One region of the Citrobacter sp. VF227 genome, then DNA from elsewhere that is predicted to be linked to it. Evidence: riboswitches for the same ligand, from Rfam matches in the RefSeq annotation. Region 1 holds a riboswitch; the other holds the start of a gene.
The links. Region 1 has a riboswitch for cobalamin ahead of ACU8YC_RS04710 (cobyrinate a,c-diamide synthase). Riboswitches for the same ligand answer to the same signal wherever they lie in the genome.

Region 1 (7,966 bases):
TTAGGACCACCCAGACGAATGCCTAATGCCCCGGCCACGGATGCCTCCGACCACGCACAGTTTGGGCTGCTGTGGTTATAGCGATCGCGCCAGCCAATCTGCAAAGCTCGTGCGCCGTTCTGGCGGCATAAAAATGCTGCAGCGCTCAGCAGCAACCAGCTCAGTCTCGCGGGAATATAATTTGCGATATCATCCAGACGGGCGCTGACCATACCGATGGCTCGGTATTTTTCATGTTTGTAGCCCACCATGGAGTCAAGGGTGTTTACCGCTTTATAGGCCATCGCCAGGGGTGCACCACCGAGAAGCAGGAAGAACAGCGGCGCGATAATGCCGTCAACGGTATTCTCCGCTACGGTTTCCACTACACCGCGATTAATCTGCGGCGGTTGTAGTTGCGAGGTATCACGTCCCACAATCCATGACAGCTTTTCCCGACTGGCGGCCAGGTTACCGGCACGTAGCGGACGTTCTACATCCTGCGCGGCGTTTGCCAGGCAGCGCCCGGCCAGCACGGTGAAAATCATCCAGACCTCAACAACCCAACCAAACCAGGGATGAATTGATTGCGCCAGCGCCAGTATTCCCCAGGACACAGCCCAGGTCAGTCCAACCACTACAATCCACATCAGCGCGCCACCGATGCGTAACGCGCGGTCGCTATGGCAGTAACGCCGAACAACACGTTGCACGGCAGAAATCAGATTGCCAATCCAGCGCACCGGATGCGGCCAGTTCTGCGGATCGCCAATGATAAAATCGAGTAGCCAGGCAACACACCACGCGAGGATCGTCATAGCGCACTCCTCGCGGCTGCCAGCCAATGGTTAAGCATCTGCGGGCGTTGAGCAAAATGAACGTGTAGATAGCTGGCGAAGGTATTTCCTGACTGCCAGCCACCAGACCAGGCTTGCAGCGTTTTGCCATCGCGAACTTTGCGACAGTTCATCACTGCTGACGTTTCAGGGGTAAAATCGGAGTAGTGGAATTCATGACCGCGCAGCACTTCGCCTTTGGCAGCTAATAATGTTTGCTGCGCGGCCTGCGCTTCACAGTAACCAAATCGGGTCAAACGTTTACCCATTTTGCTGTGGCCGGGAATAATATCCGCCATCAACCAGGTCTCGCCCTGACTGTCCTCAAGTGAACTACCGAGATACATCAGTCCCCCACACTCCGCGTAAATCGCGACGCCTCGTTGGTGCGCCGCCCGCAACTGTTCAAGCATCGGGACATTTCCGGCCAGCGCTGCAGCATGTAACTCAGGATATCCGCCTCCTAGCCAGATCATCTGACAGTCGGGTAAGCAGTTGTCGTGCAAGGGGCTAAAACGGACAATCTTAAGCCCCGTGCGCTCCAGCAGCGTAATATTGTCCGGATAGTAAAAGTTGAATGCTTCGTCATCGGCGATGGCAAGCGTTAGCCCTGCCCCTGCGTCTGCTGCCGGTAGCGCGGGCCATTCGCCAACAGGAAGGGTGTTTAACTGGCTTAATGCCAACAACGCGTCGATATCAAGGGTTTGCTCCAGCGTCGCGGCGAATGCCTGCCACGGTTGCTGGCTGATAACCGACTCGCGCGCGGTAACTAAACCCAGATGACGTTCAGGAAGCGCAATGCCGTCCACACGGGGAACGTAGCCTAAGACGGGTACGGCGCAGTAACGTTCGATCGCCACCTTCAGCAGTTGGTAATGTGTTTCGCTGTTGACCCGATTAACAATGACGCCTGCGATGTTCAGGGTTGGATCAAAATGCTGAAAGCCCATTACCGTTGCGGCGATCGAGGTGGAAACGGCTTTGCCATCAACCAATAAGATAACCGGACAGCCTAACTGTTTGGCCATCGCGGCAGTGCTGCAATAGTTTGGGTCGGTACCATAGCCGTCATACAGTCCCATGACACCTTCGATAACGGCGATATCCGCATGTTGCATCTGCTCGCGAAATAATGCGTTCAGCGTGGGAACGGGAAGCATGAAGCTATCAAGATTGCGGGAAGCGGTACCGCACACCGCGGTATGCCAGCCGGTATCAAGGTAATCAGGACCGACCTTGCAAGGCTGGACGCGTAATCCGCGCTTTTTCAACAAGCTCAACAAGCCCAGCGTCACCGTGGTTTTACCACAGCCGCTTCCGGTACCTGCAAGAACAAATGCGTGAAAATTGGCCGCCATACCCTGATCCTGTTCAGGGTGGTAGGGGTGTAGAGATACCCAGTCTCTCGACTGTATGCATCTGAACCACCCACTTCCCACCGAAGTTGTTGGTAGTCACTGACAGGCAGGTCTTCTGGCTTAGCGTCATCCTCACCCGCCCTTCCCAATCTTGCGATCAGTGGTCAATACGGGGTCGTCAGCATCACAGCAGCGGGGGCTGCGGGGGATTCTCACCCCCTTCCCTGCCACAAACGTGGCAAACCTGTCAGTTCAAGAGCCTGATTAATTAAGCTCTATGTTATGAGGTAAATTCACGACCTCATGACAATAATTCAATTTAATATCTTTCCGGGTTCATTCAGCCAATATTCTGGCCTTAACCCATTGACTTCATAAGTTCGTATTCTGAATGAAAATGTCGTTAAAGAATAAAGAAAGTCCTTCACACAGACACTGTATCTCATCACAAAAATAAAAACTGGTGCAGTTTATCCCTCTAATACTATTATTTTGTTGCGCTATGACAATTTATTGGCAGCTGTCATTATTATTCATTTTATAATGATTGGCATAGCACCACATATCAAAAATCGGCAATAGCAAAATATTGCTATTTACGCAGACTCTCCGCGTGAAATGACATTTATTTGCTGGCGAAATGCCTGCGGCGTAACCTGATACGTTTGACGGAACACCTTGCAAAAATAGCTGGTTTGCGAAAAGCCTAAATTACGCGCAATGCTGGCTATACTCCAGTCACTGTGGCAAAGCAACTCTTTGGCACTTGCCATTCTCTGTTGGTTTACCCATGCGTTAAAACCGATACCCTGATATTTTTTGAACAATTTACTGAAATAGTAAGGGCTAAGGAAAACATGTGAGGCGACATCTTCCAGACGCAATTCGTCTGATAAATGCGCATCAATATAGCGCAGGGCTTTTTTCATCTTACTGTCATGCGGATTGGTACTGCGGTTAGTGCGTACCGGCTCTGACTGCTGTGGATTGTCTTTGATAACGACAAAATTAAGTTGTTTCTTAAGACAGTTTTCTACAATGAGTTTCAGCAGATCTGCTGAGGCGATGACTCGTGAATAGTCCATTTCCGGTACATTTCGAAATTCATTGACCAGTTCGGGATCAGCTTGCCAGCGGTCATCGACGTTGAGAATATCAACCAGACCAACGTCGTTACTTAAGCGTACCTGACCACAGAGCACAAACCCAACCAGGTGGCCGGCGATGACCAGAGGAATGGAAAAATCGGTAAGTCCGGCATGACAACGATAGATGCAGGGTTGATCGGATTTAGACGCTTCCAGCCCTCCGCAGCGGTCGCTCATACGACAACGGGTGCTGTGCTGAGGATGCTGGCGCATCAACTGGCAAAAAGGAGTGAAATTAAAGAGCTCAGAAATTTCATCACCGTGAATATTGACAACCACAACGGCCAGACTGGTGGCCTGTGCAAAATCCTGTGCGATTTTATTAATGAGTTCTGAGTTCAGGGCACTCGCAGAAATCATGATAAAACCTCTCAGTTAATTTATTGTTATAAAGAAACATATTATTCACACTCATTTTCATCCTGCCATTCTGAGCAATGATGAAAGTCATCAGCGAACATAACAAAAGTCTCCCATTGTTGGGAGACTTTTTCAGCGGTTCAGGAAACCGGATCACGAAAACAGTTTTTACCTTTCAAAAATAAGCTTTTTCCGTGAAGCTAGCTCTCATTTTCCTCCAGCTTACACGCATTACACGGTAAATTTTTGCCAATAAAATAACGATAAATTGCAGCACCCGCGCAGGCGCCGATGATGGGAGCCACAATCGGAACAATGAAGTATGGGATATCACGTCCGCCGGTCATCGCGACATCTCCCCATCCGGCCATCCAGGCAAACAATTTAGGACCAAAATCACGCGCCGGATTCATTGCAAATCCGGTAAGCGGGCCGGTGGATGCGCCGATAACAGCAACGAGAATACCAATCAGCAACGGCGCTAACGGCCCCCTGGGAACACCGTTACCGTCGTCGGTCAGCGCCATGATCATCCCCATCAGAATCGAGGTAATCACCACTTCAACCAGCGCGGCCTGCCAGACACTGAGCGCTGCGGCAGGATAAGTACTAAATATGCTGGCAAGCTGCAAGCTTTCAAGACTTCCGCGTATCATCTGGTGGGCTGATTCATACTCGGTAAACAGACTGCCATAGAGCAAATAAGCCAGCAGAGCGCCACCGAAGGCCCCCGCGACCTGAGCCACGGTATAAGGCAAAACCTTCCGCCCCGGAAAGCAGGCAAATAACCACAGAGCGATAGTAATAGCAGGATTGAGATGTGCACCAGAAATTCCGGCCGTCAGGTAAACTGCAAGCGAGATCCCCAGACCCCATATGATGCAGATCTCCCACAATCCCAGGCTGGCACCTGCGACTTTCAGGGCGCTCAGGCATCCAATTCCAAAAAACAAAAACAGCCCGGTACCCAAAAACTCAGCAATGCATTGCGCTTTTAGTGAATCGTTCATTGTGACACCTTCTAAGCAGAGTTCGTGTCTTTACCAGCGGACTCCTTGCTGGCAAGTAGAATACTTCGAGGCTTACTATAAAAAGCCATGTCGGCAAATTGTTGGCAATCTGCGGGCGATATGACTTTCAAAATCGTGTTGCGATAGCAAATTCTTGCGATCACTTTTATTAAACAAAGCCAGATGACGTGGAATTCCTCTATTACATGTACATTTTAAAAATAATAAAATATTGCCAATAGCATAATCTTGTTTTCAGATAACCGTCACAAATTCATTCCCCCCGCATAGCAAATGATATTTCACCTGTCACGTTAAAAAGTGTAAATATGGAATTAACATAGCCAAATAATCACATCGGCATTTCATAATATATTCAATAAAAACAACACCATAAAATAAATAACAGCAATTTTATATCACCAGAACCTCACTATTTTTTCACTCATAGTTTCAAGTCAGCCATTCTTTTTCCTCGCTTCTTTTTATAGTCATGAACATCGGGACAACCCAGGCGAGGTCTTTATGCAACAAGAAGCGTTAGGAATGGTAGAAACCAAAGGCTTAACTGCAGCCATAGAGGCCGCAGATGCAATGGTGAAATCAGCCAATGTAATGCTGGTCGGATACGAAAAAATTGGTTCGGGGCTGGTAACAGTCATTGTCCGCGGCGATGTCGGCGCTGTCAAAGCAGCAACAGATGCTGGTGCCGCCGCAGCCCGAAACGTGGGAGAAGTGAAAGCCGTACACGTCATTCCACGCCCTCATACCGATGTAGAAAAAATCTTACCGAAGGGAATTAGCTAATGAGCAGCAATGAGCTGGTTGAACAGATCATGGCGCAGGTGATTGCTCGCGTGGCGACGCCAGAACAGCAGGCTATCCCTGAAAATAATCCTCCAACACGAGAAACGGCTATGACAGAGAAAAGCTGCAGTTTAACGGAGTTTGTCGGTACCGCGATTGGCGACACAGTCGGTCTGGTAATCGCCAACGTAGATAGCGCCTTACTGGACGCGATGAAACTTGAAAAACGTTATCGATCCATTGGCATCCTTGGCGCACGTACAGGTGCGGGCCCGCACATCATGGCCGCCGATGAAGCGGTAAAAGCCACAAATACTGAAGTCGTCAGCATCGAGTTGCCACGTGATACCAAAGGTGGTGCAGGTCATGGGTCACTGATTATTCTCGGCGGCAACGATGTTTCCGACGTGAAACGCGGCATTGAGGTTGCACTGAAAGAGTTGGATCGCACCTTTGGCGACGTTTATGCCAACGAAGCCGGTCATATCGAGATGCAATACACCGCGCGCGCCAGCTATGCGCTGGAAAAAGCCTTTGGCGCACCGATTGGTCGAGCCTGCGGCATCATTGTCGGCGCACCAGCATCCGTGGGTGTCCTGATGGCTGATACGGCGCTGAAATCTGCCAACGTGGAAGTTGTGGCCTACAGCTCCCCAGCCCACGGCACCAGCTTCAGTAACGAAGCTATCCTGGTCATTTCAGGCGATTCCGGCGCGGTTCGCCAGGCCGTTATCTCCGCCCGCGAAATCGGTAAAACCGTACTCGGGACTCTCGGCTCAGAGCCGAAAAACGATCGTCCGTCCTACATCTGATATCAGTGAGGCTGATTCATGAGATCGAAAAGATTTGAAGCACTGGCGAAGCGCCCTGTGAATCAGGATGGCTTCGTTAAGGAGTGGATCGAGGAAGGCTTCATTGCGATGGAAAGCCCGAACGACCCCAAACCGTCGATTAAAATCGTCAACGGTACAGTCACTGAACTGGACGGCAAATCCGCCAGTGAATTTGACCTAATTGACCATTTTATTGCCCGCTATGGCATTAACCTGGCCCGCGCGGAAGAAGTTATGGCGATGGATTCGGTCAAACTGGCCAATATGCTTTGCGATCCTAACGTGAAGCGCAAAGATATTGTGCCGCTAACCACCGCAATGACACCGGCAAAAATTGTCGAAGTAGTGTCACATATGAACGTCGTTGAGATGATGATGGCCATGCAGAAAATGCGCGCTCGTCGTACCCCGTCTCAACAGGCACACGTCACTAACGTTAAAGATAACCCGGTGCAGATTGCCGCTGATGCCGCTGAAGGCGCATGGCGCGGGTTTGACGAACAGGAAACCACCGTTGCTGTTGCGCGTTATGCGCCATTTAACGCCATTGCACTGTTAGTCGGCTCACAGGTTGGGCGTCCTGGCGTGTTAACCCAGTGTTCACTGGAAGAAGCGACTGAACTGAAACTCGGCATGCTAGGCCACACCTGCTATGCAGAAACAATCTCCGTCTATGGTACAGAACCCGTCTTTACTGACGGCGACGACACGCCATGGTCGAAAGGCTTCCTCGCCTCTTCCTACGCCTCCCGCGGTCTGAAAATGCGCTTTACTTCCGGTTCTGGCTCAGAAGTTCAAATGGGTTATGCCGAAGGCAAATCGATGCTTTATCTGGAAGCCCGCTGTATTTACATCACCAAAGCTGCTGGCGTACAGGGTTTACAAAACGGTTCCGTAAGCTGCATCGGTGTGCCTTCCGCTGTACCGTCGGGTATCCGCGCCGTGCTGGCAGAAAACCTGATCTGTTCTTCTCTGGATCTGGAATGCGCCTCCAGTAACGACCAGACCTTTACCCACTCGGATATGCGCCGTACTGCGCGCCTGCTGATGCAGTTCCTGCCCGGGACTGACTTCATCTCTTCCGGGTATTCCGCAGTGCCCAACTACGACAACATGTTTGCGGGTTCTAACGAGGATGCCGAGGATTTTGACGACTACAACGTTCTTCAGCGCGATCTGAAGGTAGACGGTGGGTTGCGTCCTGTTCGTGAAGAAGACGTTATCGCCATTCGCAACAAAGCAGCGCGCGCGCTACAGGCCGTCTTTGCCGGAATGGGATTACCGCCTATTACCGATGAAGAAGTGGAAGCTGCAACCTACGCTCACGGTTCGAAAGATATGCCGGAGCGAAACATTGTTGAAGACATTAAGTTTGCGCAAGAGATCATCAATAAAAACCGTAACGGTCTGGAAGTGGTGAAAGCCCTTGCTCAGGGCGGGTTTACCGATGTCGCTCAGGACATGCTCAACATCCAGAAAGCCAAGTTAACCGGGGATTATCTGCATACCTCCGCCATTATCGTTGGCGACGGACAGGTGCTGTCCGCAGTAAATGACGTCAATGATTATGCCGGTCCGGCAACAGGTTATCGCTTGCAAGGCGAACGCTGGGAAGAGATCAAAAACATCCCTGGC
Region 2 (7,966 bases), on a different contig from region 1:
AGAGAGAGGGGATAGCGCTGCTGGACCGCAGTCACAATCTCAACAACGCGCTCAACGATAAACGCCTCGCTCTTCTCTCCATAAGGAAAGGCGACGTTATCAAAAGCGTAGATATAGTGGAGATCCGGGAGAAGACGCCGGATCTCGTCATAGACCGACAACCCACCGACGCCGGAATCAAACACCAGCACGGTGGGACGTGGATCAGAAGGTGTAGCTGCCAGACAAGGTGTATTCCCGTCCTGCAGTTGCGTAGCCATAAACTGTCTCGTAATCTTTATCGAACAGGTTGGCGATTTTACCACGAACTGTCAGCTGTGAGGTGATTGGATATGATAATCCGATATCCCATAAGCTGACGCCGCCCAATTTAACATCACGATTATTGTCAAAATCATTATCGTAACGTTTACCTATATATTGATACGCAACGTTCCAGCCCAAATCCTGGACCTGTCCGGTTAACTCATACTTAACCTGCTGTTTTGCACGGCGATAGAGCACCTTGTTTGTGTCATCATCACGCGGGTCAACGTATTGTAGCGTCAGATTATGTTCTACGGGGCCTGTCGTAAAGTTTCCGGTCCATTCCAGCCCTTTAATCGTGGCTGATTTAACGTTGACGTACTGATTATTCTTGTAGTCGATCAGGTTTTGAATTTCATAGTGGTATGCGGAAAGACGCCAATTAAGCGGCCCTGTCAATCCATCAATTCCTGCTTCCCACTGTTTAGATTCTTCCGGTTTCAGATTCGGGTTGGCAGCGATACCCGGCCCATAGGATGAGGCAAAGCGCGTCGCCCCGTATTGCTGACCCAGCGAGGGCGCCAGGAAACCAGTACCGTAAGAGAGCGTTGCACGATAACCATCAACAAACTCCCAGCCAGCTGCGGTCTGCCAGGTACCATGCCAGCCGAATTGTTCGTCATGATCTTCACGGCCCGAGGCTTCCAGCGTGACGCTCTCAATTTGTTGCTGCCCGGTCAGATAAAGTCCCGTTGTATCACGTTTATAAGCATCTGATTTCGTCGTACTGCTGGATGTCAGCTTCTCTTGTTTCCAGTCGACACCGCCGCTAATTGCCCCATGCCCAACCGCAACGTTATTTCCCCACTGAATATAGCGTTGTTCCATATTATCCAGCGTAGCGTCTCCCGCATAACGGCCGAGTTCGTTGCTATAGTTGTAATCTTTGAGATGCTGGTAGTTAGCAATAAGTTGGGAGGAGTAGATACCAGAGCTGTAACGAAGACCTGAATCCCAGGACTGCGTGTAATTCTGGGCTTCGTCATTCCCTCCAGGATTACCCCACGAACCCTGGTCATAATCACTATTAGCGGTATATCCATAACCACGGAAGAAGCCGGAGACGTTATCGCTAAATTTGTGTTGAACGCCGCCCCAGAACAGCTTATTGCGATAACCATCGCGGTCGCTGTCACCGCTGTAGGGTGAGTCGGGTTGAATGTTAAAACCTTTCGTCGTCTGGTAAGCACCAGCCGCCGTCACCATCGTGTCACCAAACCGCTTATTAACCGAGCCGTCATAGGTTTGATAACCATCAGTCCCCATACCCGCGTTGATCTGCGATTTCTCTTCATCACTCATCGTAATGATGTTAACCACACCACCGATCGCACCAGAGCCGTACACTGCTGAACGGGGTCCGCGAATGTATTCAACACGCTGCACCAACGATACCGGAATCTGGCCAATGTCGATCGCATTGCCGATGCCGGCACGTGCCATCGGCACACCATCAATCAATACCAGAACGTGACGAGATTCAGTGCCGCGAACATACAGAGAGGAACTTTTACCCATACCGCCGCTCTGGGAGATATCTACGCCTGGCAATCGACGCATGACATCGTTCAGATCTTTTGACTGCCAGCGTTGAATATCTTCACGCGTGACCACATCGGTGGGGGCAAGAACAGTATTAACAGGCTGCTGAAAACGGTTGGCAGTGACGACGAGAGTATCCGGGCGAGTGTCCTGTGCCCAACCAGAAAATGCCGTGACGGACAACGCCGTGCACAGCAATGATTTTTTGATCATTGTAAAGCATCCACAATTTAAGAAGGATGCCGCAGGTCCCACCGATAGTACGCGATGATGAAGACCAGATGCGACGTTAGCCGGCAGGTCTTCGGGCTTGGAGGCGACATAAAGAGACGATGACTTCCCGCGGCAAGCCGCAGTGTCTGCACCAGGTGCGCTCATCTCTTACCTTCCTTACCGCTGCGCGTCAGCTCCAGATTTACACTGGATTCCCTTTTAACTCACAGGACCGGAAAACGGATGCTACAGTTTGTTACAACCTGGTGTCCAGACCGCATATCACATTATCGGAAATCATCAATGACTGGACATCTGTTGAGCAATCCCTACAATCCCCGCGTACTTTTATTTTTCAGGACGCATCATGACCCCCGAACACCTTCCGACAGAACAGTACGACGCCCAGTTAGCTGAAAAAGTAGTGCGTCTGCAGAGCTTAATGACGCCATTTTATGCACAGGCTCCGGAAGTGTTTCGCTCACCGGTCAGCCATTACCGTATGCGCGCCGAATTCCGCCTGTGGCATGACGGTGATGACCTGTACCACATCATGTTCGACAGCCAGACCAAAAGCCGTATTCGCGTCGACAGCTTCCCGGCTGCCAGCGAGCTCATCAACACGCTGATGACGGCAATGATCGACGGCGTTCGCAACAACCACGTCCTGCGCCACAAACTGTTTCAGATTGATTACCTCACAACCCTGAGCGATCAGGCGGTGGTATCGATGCTGTACCATAAAAAATTAGATGATGAATGGCGTCAGGAAGCCGAAGCGCTGCGAGATGCGCTGCGGGCGCAAAACCTGAACGTCCATCTGATTGGTCGGGCAACCAAAACCAAAATTGAGCTGGACCAGGACTACATTGACGAACGCTTGCCAGTAGCAGGTAAAGAGATTATCTACCGCCAGGTTGAGAACAGTTTTACCCAGCCGAATGCCGCCATGAATATCCAGATGCTGGAATGGGCAATTGATGTCACCAAAGGGTCAAAAGGCGATCTGCTTGAGCTGTACTGCGGCAATGGCAACTTCTCGTTAGCCCTGGCGCAAAACTTCAACCGTGTACTGGCCACCGAAATCGCCAAACCGTCCGTGGCTGCTGCGCAGTACAACATCGCGGCTAACCACATTGATAATGTACAAATTATTCGCATGGCGGCCGAAGAGTTTACTCAGGCGATGAACGGGGTACGCGAGTTCAACCGTTTGCAGGGAATCGATCTGAAGAGTTACCAATGTGAAACCATTTTCGTTGACCCACCGCGCAGCGGTCTGGACAGCGAAACAGAGAAAATGGTGCAGGCGTATCCGCGTATTCTGTATATCTCCTGCAATCCGGAGACATTATGTAAGAACCTGGAAACGTTAAGCCAGACGCACAATGTTTCACGTCTGGCTCTGTTTGATCAGTTCCCGTATACGCACCATATGGAGTGCGGCGTGTTACTGACCGCAAAATAAGTGATGACCTGGCCGGGAGCGCTTCGCTTGCCCGGCCGACAAAGATTACTCCACAATTTCCTGTTTACGGTTACGCACTTTAAAACCGATCCAGAACACCAGAATCACCGACAATACAGCCGGGAAGAAGTTAGAGCCAATATCCGGGTATTCAGCGCGTACCACGGTGCTGTACAACAGAACACCGAGAATAAAACAGGCGGCAGCCAGGCCCGGTAGTCCCACAGGCATGGTGCGGTTCTGATAGCGCTGATGCAGACAATAAACCGTCAGCACCAGCGAAATAATCGGGAATACTGAGAATGGCACAATGGAGCTAAACAGCGCCGCAAATGTGCCATTGATCGATAAGCCAGCAACCAGCGCCAGCAGCAGCGTACCTTTATCTTGACCTGACTGTTTCATTGCTTGTCCTTCTCGTTACTCGGAGTGGTGCGTCATCTTTTCTTGTTCACGGCGGTACCAATAGAATGCGCCTTTCGCGATCATGCGCAATTGCAATACCAGCCGCTCTTCCAGCTGCCGACGCTGTTCAGCGCCAACATCCAGTGCTTCTGCCCCGGCGCTGAACACAATGGTTACCATGGCTTCGGCTTGCGCTTCAGTAAACGCACGAGGCATATGGTTTTCGAGTTCCAGATAGTCCGCAAGTTCCGCAATGAAGTGCTGAATTTCACGTGCGACCGCTGCACGAAACGCTGCGGAAGTCCCCGAACGCTCGCGCAATAATAAACGGAAGGCGTTGGGATTGTTGCCAATGAACTCCATAAATGTTGAGACCGAGGTGCGGATCACACTCCCACCCTTAGCAATACGCTGACGCGCCTGACGCATCAACTGGCGCAGCATCAGACCACTCTCGTCCACCATCGTCAGGCCGAGTTCATCCACATCGCGGAAATGGCGATAAAACGAGGTTGGCGCAATGCCCGCTTCACGAGCGACTTCGCGTAAACTGAGGCTGGCAAAACTACGCTCAGCGCTGAGTTGACTAAATGCGGCTTCTACCAGCGAACGCCGGGTTTTTTCTTTTTGTTGCGCTCTAACGCCCATCACGATGTCTGAATCCTTCCACATACCTTGCTGGCACTATACCAGAGATTAGGCGGTTGGCATGGCTTTGTGAATGATTGTTTACGCGCAGTTTGTGCTTCGACTTCGCAAAAAAGCACAACGATAATTGGGTTATCCTGACAACGATGTTACTATTCTGTTGCTTTTATGTATAAGAACAGGTAAGCCTGACCATGTCACATTCCTACGATTACGATGCAATAGTAATAGGTTCCGGTCCCGGCGGCGAAGGCGCTGCGATGGGTCTGGTTAAGCAAGGAGCGCGCGTCGCGGTGATTGAGCGCTATCATAACGTCGGTGGAGGCTGTACCCACTGGGGCACCATCCCGTCGAAAGCTCTCCGCCACGCCGTCAGCCGTATCATTGAATTCAATCAGAACCCACTTTACAGCGACCACTCCCGACTCCTTCGTTCTTCTTTCGCCGATATTCTCAACCACGCTGATAACGTCATAAATCAGCAGACACGTATGCGGCAAGGATTTTACGAGCGTAACCACTGCGAAATTTTGCAGGGCAATGCCCGTTTTGTTGATGAACACACGCTCGCTCTGGAATGCCACGACGGCACGGTGGAAACGCTGACCGCGGATAAGTTCGTTATCGCCTGCGGTTCACGCCCCTATCACCCTGTAGACGTCGACTTTTCGCATCCCCGGGTGTATGACAGCGACTCGATCCTGAGCCTGCACCACGAACCCCGCCACGTTTTGATTTATGGCGCAGGGGTCATTGGCTGCGAATATGCATCGATTTTTCGTGGAATGGACGTCAAAGTCGATTTAATCAACACTCGCGATCGTCTGCTGGCGTTCCTCGATCAAGAGATGTCCGACTCGCTCTCTTATCACTTCTGGAATAGCGGTGTCGTCATTCGCCACAACGAAGAGTACGAGAAGATTGAAGGCTGCGATGATGGCGTCATCATGCATCTGAAATCCGGTAAAAAACTGAAGGCCGACTGCCTGTTGTACGCCAATGGTCGCACCGGTAATACCGATTCGCTGGCGCTGGAAAATATTGGTCTGAAAACTGACAGCCGCGGACAGCTGAAGGTCAACAGCATGTACCAGACAGCGTTACCGCACGTCTATGCCGTTGGCGATGTGATCGGCTATCCGAGCCTGGCATCAGCAGCCTACGATCAGGGACGCATTGCCGCCCAGGCGTTGGTAAAAGGCGAAGCGACTGCGCATCTGATCGAAGATATCCCGACCGGGATTTATACCATTCCGGAAATCAGCTCCGTCGGTAAAACGGAACAGCAGCTCACGGCAATGAAAGTTCCCTACGAGGTCGGTCGCGCCCAGTTTAAACACCTGGCACGGGCACAAATCGTCGGTATGAGCGTCGGAACGCTGAAGATTCTGTTCCATCGTGAAACTAAAGAGATTCTGGGGATCCACTGCTTTGGGGAACGCGCGGCCGAAATTATTCATATCGGTCAGGCGATTATGGAGCAAAAAGGTGGTGGTAACACCATCGAGTACTTCGTTAACACCACCTTTAACTACCCAACGATGGCGGAAGCCTATCGGGTAGCGGCGCTAAATGGCTTAAACCGCCTGTTTTAACGCACTGTCGAAATGGCCATCCATTGATCCACGGATGGCCTCTGCCAGCTGTTCATAACGACTGCGCAGCGGCGAACCTGGACGATACACCAGGCCAATCGTCCGGCGTGGTTCAGGCTTGATGCAGGGCAGATAAACAACACCATCACGCTTACGCTCAGACGGAACAGCCAGCGCAGGCAATAAAGTAATACCGCTGCCTGCCGCCACCATGTTGCGTAGTGTTTCCAGACTGGTTGCCCGAAAATGGGTATCCTCATCAGCGCCCGCTTCAAAGCAGAAGCCCATCGCCTGATCGCGCAGGCAGTGACCATCCTCCAGCATCAGCAGTTTTTCACCCGCCAGATCGGACATCGGCACACAATCCCGGTTTGCCCATGGGTGATCTTCATAGATCGCCAGCAACATAGGCTCATCAAATAACGGCACTTCGATGAACGCTTCACTCTCTTTCACCAGCGCCAGAATGACGCAGTCGAGCTTACCGCTGTCCAGTTGCGCCAGCAGTTGATGCGTCTGCGCCTCATGGAGATACATTTCCAGTTTTGGGAAGGTCTGGTGCAACATAGGAATAATATGCGGCAGCAGGTATGGCCCCACCGTTGGGATCAAACCAATATGCAGCGGGCCAGACATTGTCTCGCCTTGTTGGCTTGCCATCTCCTTGAGCACTTTGACCTCGCGCAGCACGGTACGCGCCTGATCCACCAGCAGTAAACCTGCCTGAGTGAACAGCACCTTGCGACTTGTACGCTCCAGCAACATAACGCCAAGCTCATCTTCCAGCTTACGGATCTGGCCGCTCAGCGTTGGTTGGCTTACGTGACAGGAGTCTGCCGCTCGTCGGAAGTGACGATGTTCGGCGAGTGCCACCAGGTATTCAAGATCACGAATATTCATTATTCATCCTCCATCGCCACGATAGTTCGTAGCGATAGGTAGCATAGCAACGAACGATTATCCCTATCAAGCTTTCTGTTTAATAATGCACCACAGAAACGGAACGGTACCCCTTTAACCCTTGAAGCTACTGTCCGTTCTCATACTCGAAATAACTAAAGCCAACGTGAACTTTTGCGGACCTTGTGTCCGCATTTTTTTTGCATAAAAAAGCCCGGCGTGGCGCCAGGCTCGAATCATTACCCATCAATTTACGCCAGACGCGCCTTCGCATAGTCGATCGCCTGCGCAACCTGCAGGGGCGAAACGCCGCCTTTCGCCGCACGTTTGTCTAAGCAAGATTGCAACGAGAGGATCGGGTAAACGTCATCGCCAATGACCTGGCTGAACCGTTGTAAATCGGCAAGCGACAGAGCTTCCAGTGGTTTGCCCTGCCGAATCGCCTCAACTACCGTTTCACCCACAATATGGTGCGCTTCGCGGAACGGAACACCTTTTGCCACCAGATAATCCGCCAGTTCAGTGGCGTTAGCATAGCCCTGCTGCGCAGCCTCCTGACAACGCGGACGTTTCACCTGAATGCCATCCAGCACCAGCGCGGCCATATGCAGGCAATCCAGCCAGGTGTCGAGCGCGTCAAACACCCCTTCTTTGTCTTCCTGCATATCTTTGTTGTATGCCAGCGGGAGGCCTTTTAACGTCATCATCATGCCGGTCAGCGCCCCCTGCACACGACCGCATTTACCGCGGATCAGCTCCAGTGCATCCGGGTTTTTCTTCTGCGGCATCAGAGATGAGCCCGAAGTCACACGATCGGACAGCTCAACAAAGCCCGCTTCCCCGGTATTAAAGAAAATAAGGTCTTCAGCAAAACGTGACAGATGCACCA

Region 2: linked by a shared signal. The riboswitch ahead of btuB (TonB-dependent vitamin B12 receptor BtuB) and the one ahead of ACU8YC_RS04710 (cobyrinate a,c-diamide synthase) in region 1 are both predicted to bind cobalamin.

What each region holds. Positions count from the first base shown of each region.
Region 1 covers NZ_JBRFVF010000001.1:929,554-937,519, forward strand. The annotation lists gene cbiB (adenosylcobinamide-phosphate synthase CbiB) at 1-797, opposite strand, end outside; gene ACU8YC_RS04710 (cobyrinate a,c-diamide synthase) at 794-2,173, opposite strand; cobalamin riboswitch at 2,262-2,436, opposite strand; gene pocR (transcriptional regulator PocR) at 2,770-3,681, opposite strand; gene pduF (propanediol diffusion facilitator PduF) at 3,882-4,691, opposite strand; gene pduA (propanediol utilization microcompartment protein PduA) at 5,217-5,498, shown strand; gene pduB (propanediol utilization microcompartment protein PduB) at 5,498-6,310, shown strand; gene pduC (propanediol dehydratase large subunit PduC) at 6,329-7,966, shown strand, end outside.
Region 2 covers NZ_JBRFVF010000011.1:922-8,887, forward strand. The annotation lists gene murI (glutamate racemase) at 1-260, opposite strand, end outside; gene btuB (TonB-dependent vitamin B12 receptor BtuB) at 205-2,061, opposite strand; cobalamin riboswitch at 2,127-2,313, opposite strand; gene trmA (tRNA (uridine(54)-C5)-methyltransferase TrmA) at 2,429-3,529, shown strand; gene ACU8YC_RS21795 (YijD family membrane protein) at 3,575-3,934, opposite strand; gene fabR (HTH-type transcriptional repressor FabR) at 3,950-4,585, opposite strand; gene sthA (Si-specific NAD(P)(+) transhydrogenase) at 4,777-6,177, shown strand; gene oxyR (DNA-binding transcriptional regulator OxyR) at 6,160-7,077, opposite strand; gene argH (argininosuccinate lyase) at 7,329-7,966, opposite strand, start outside.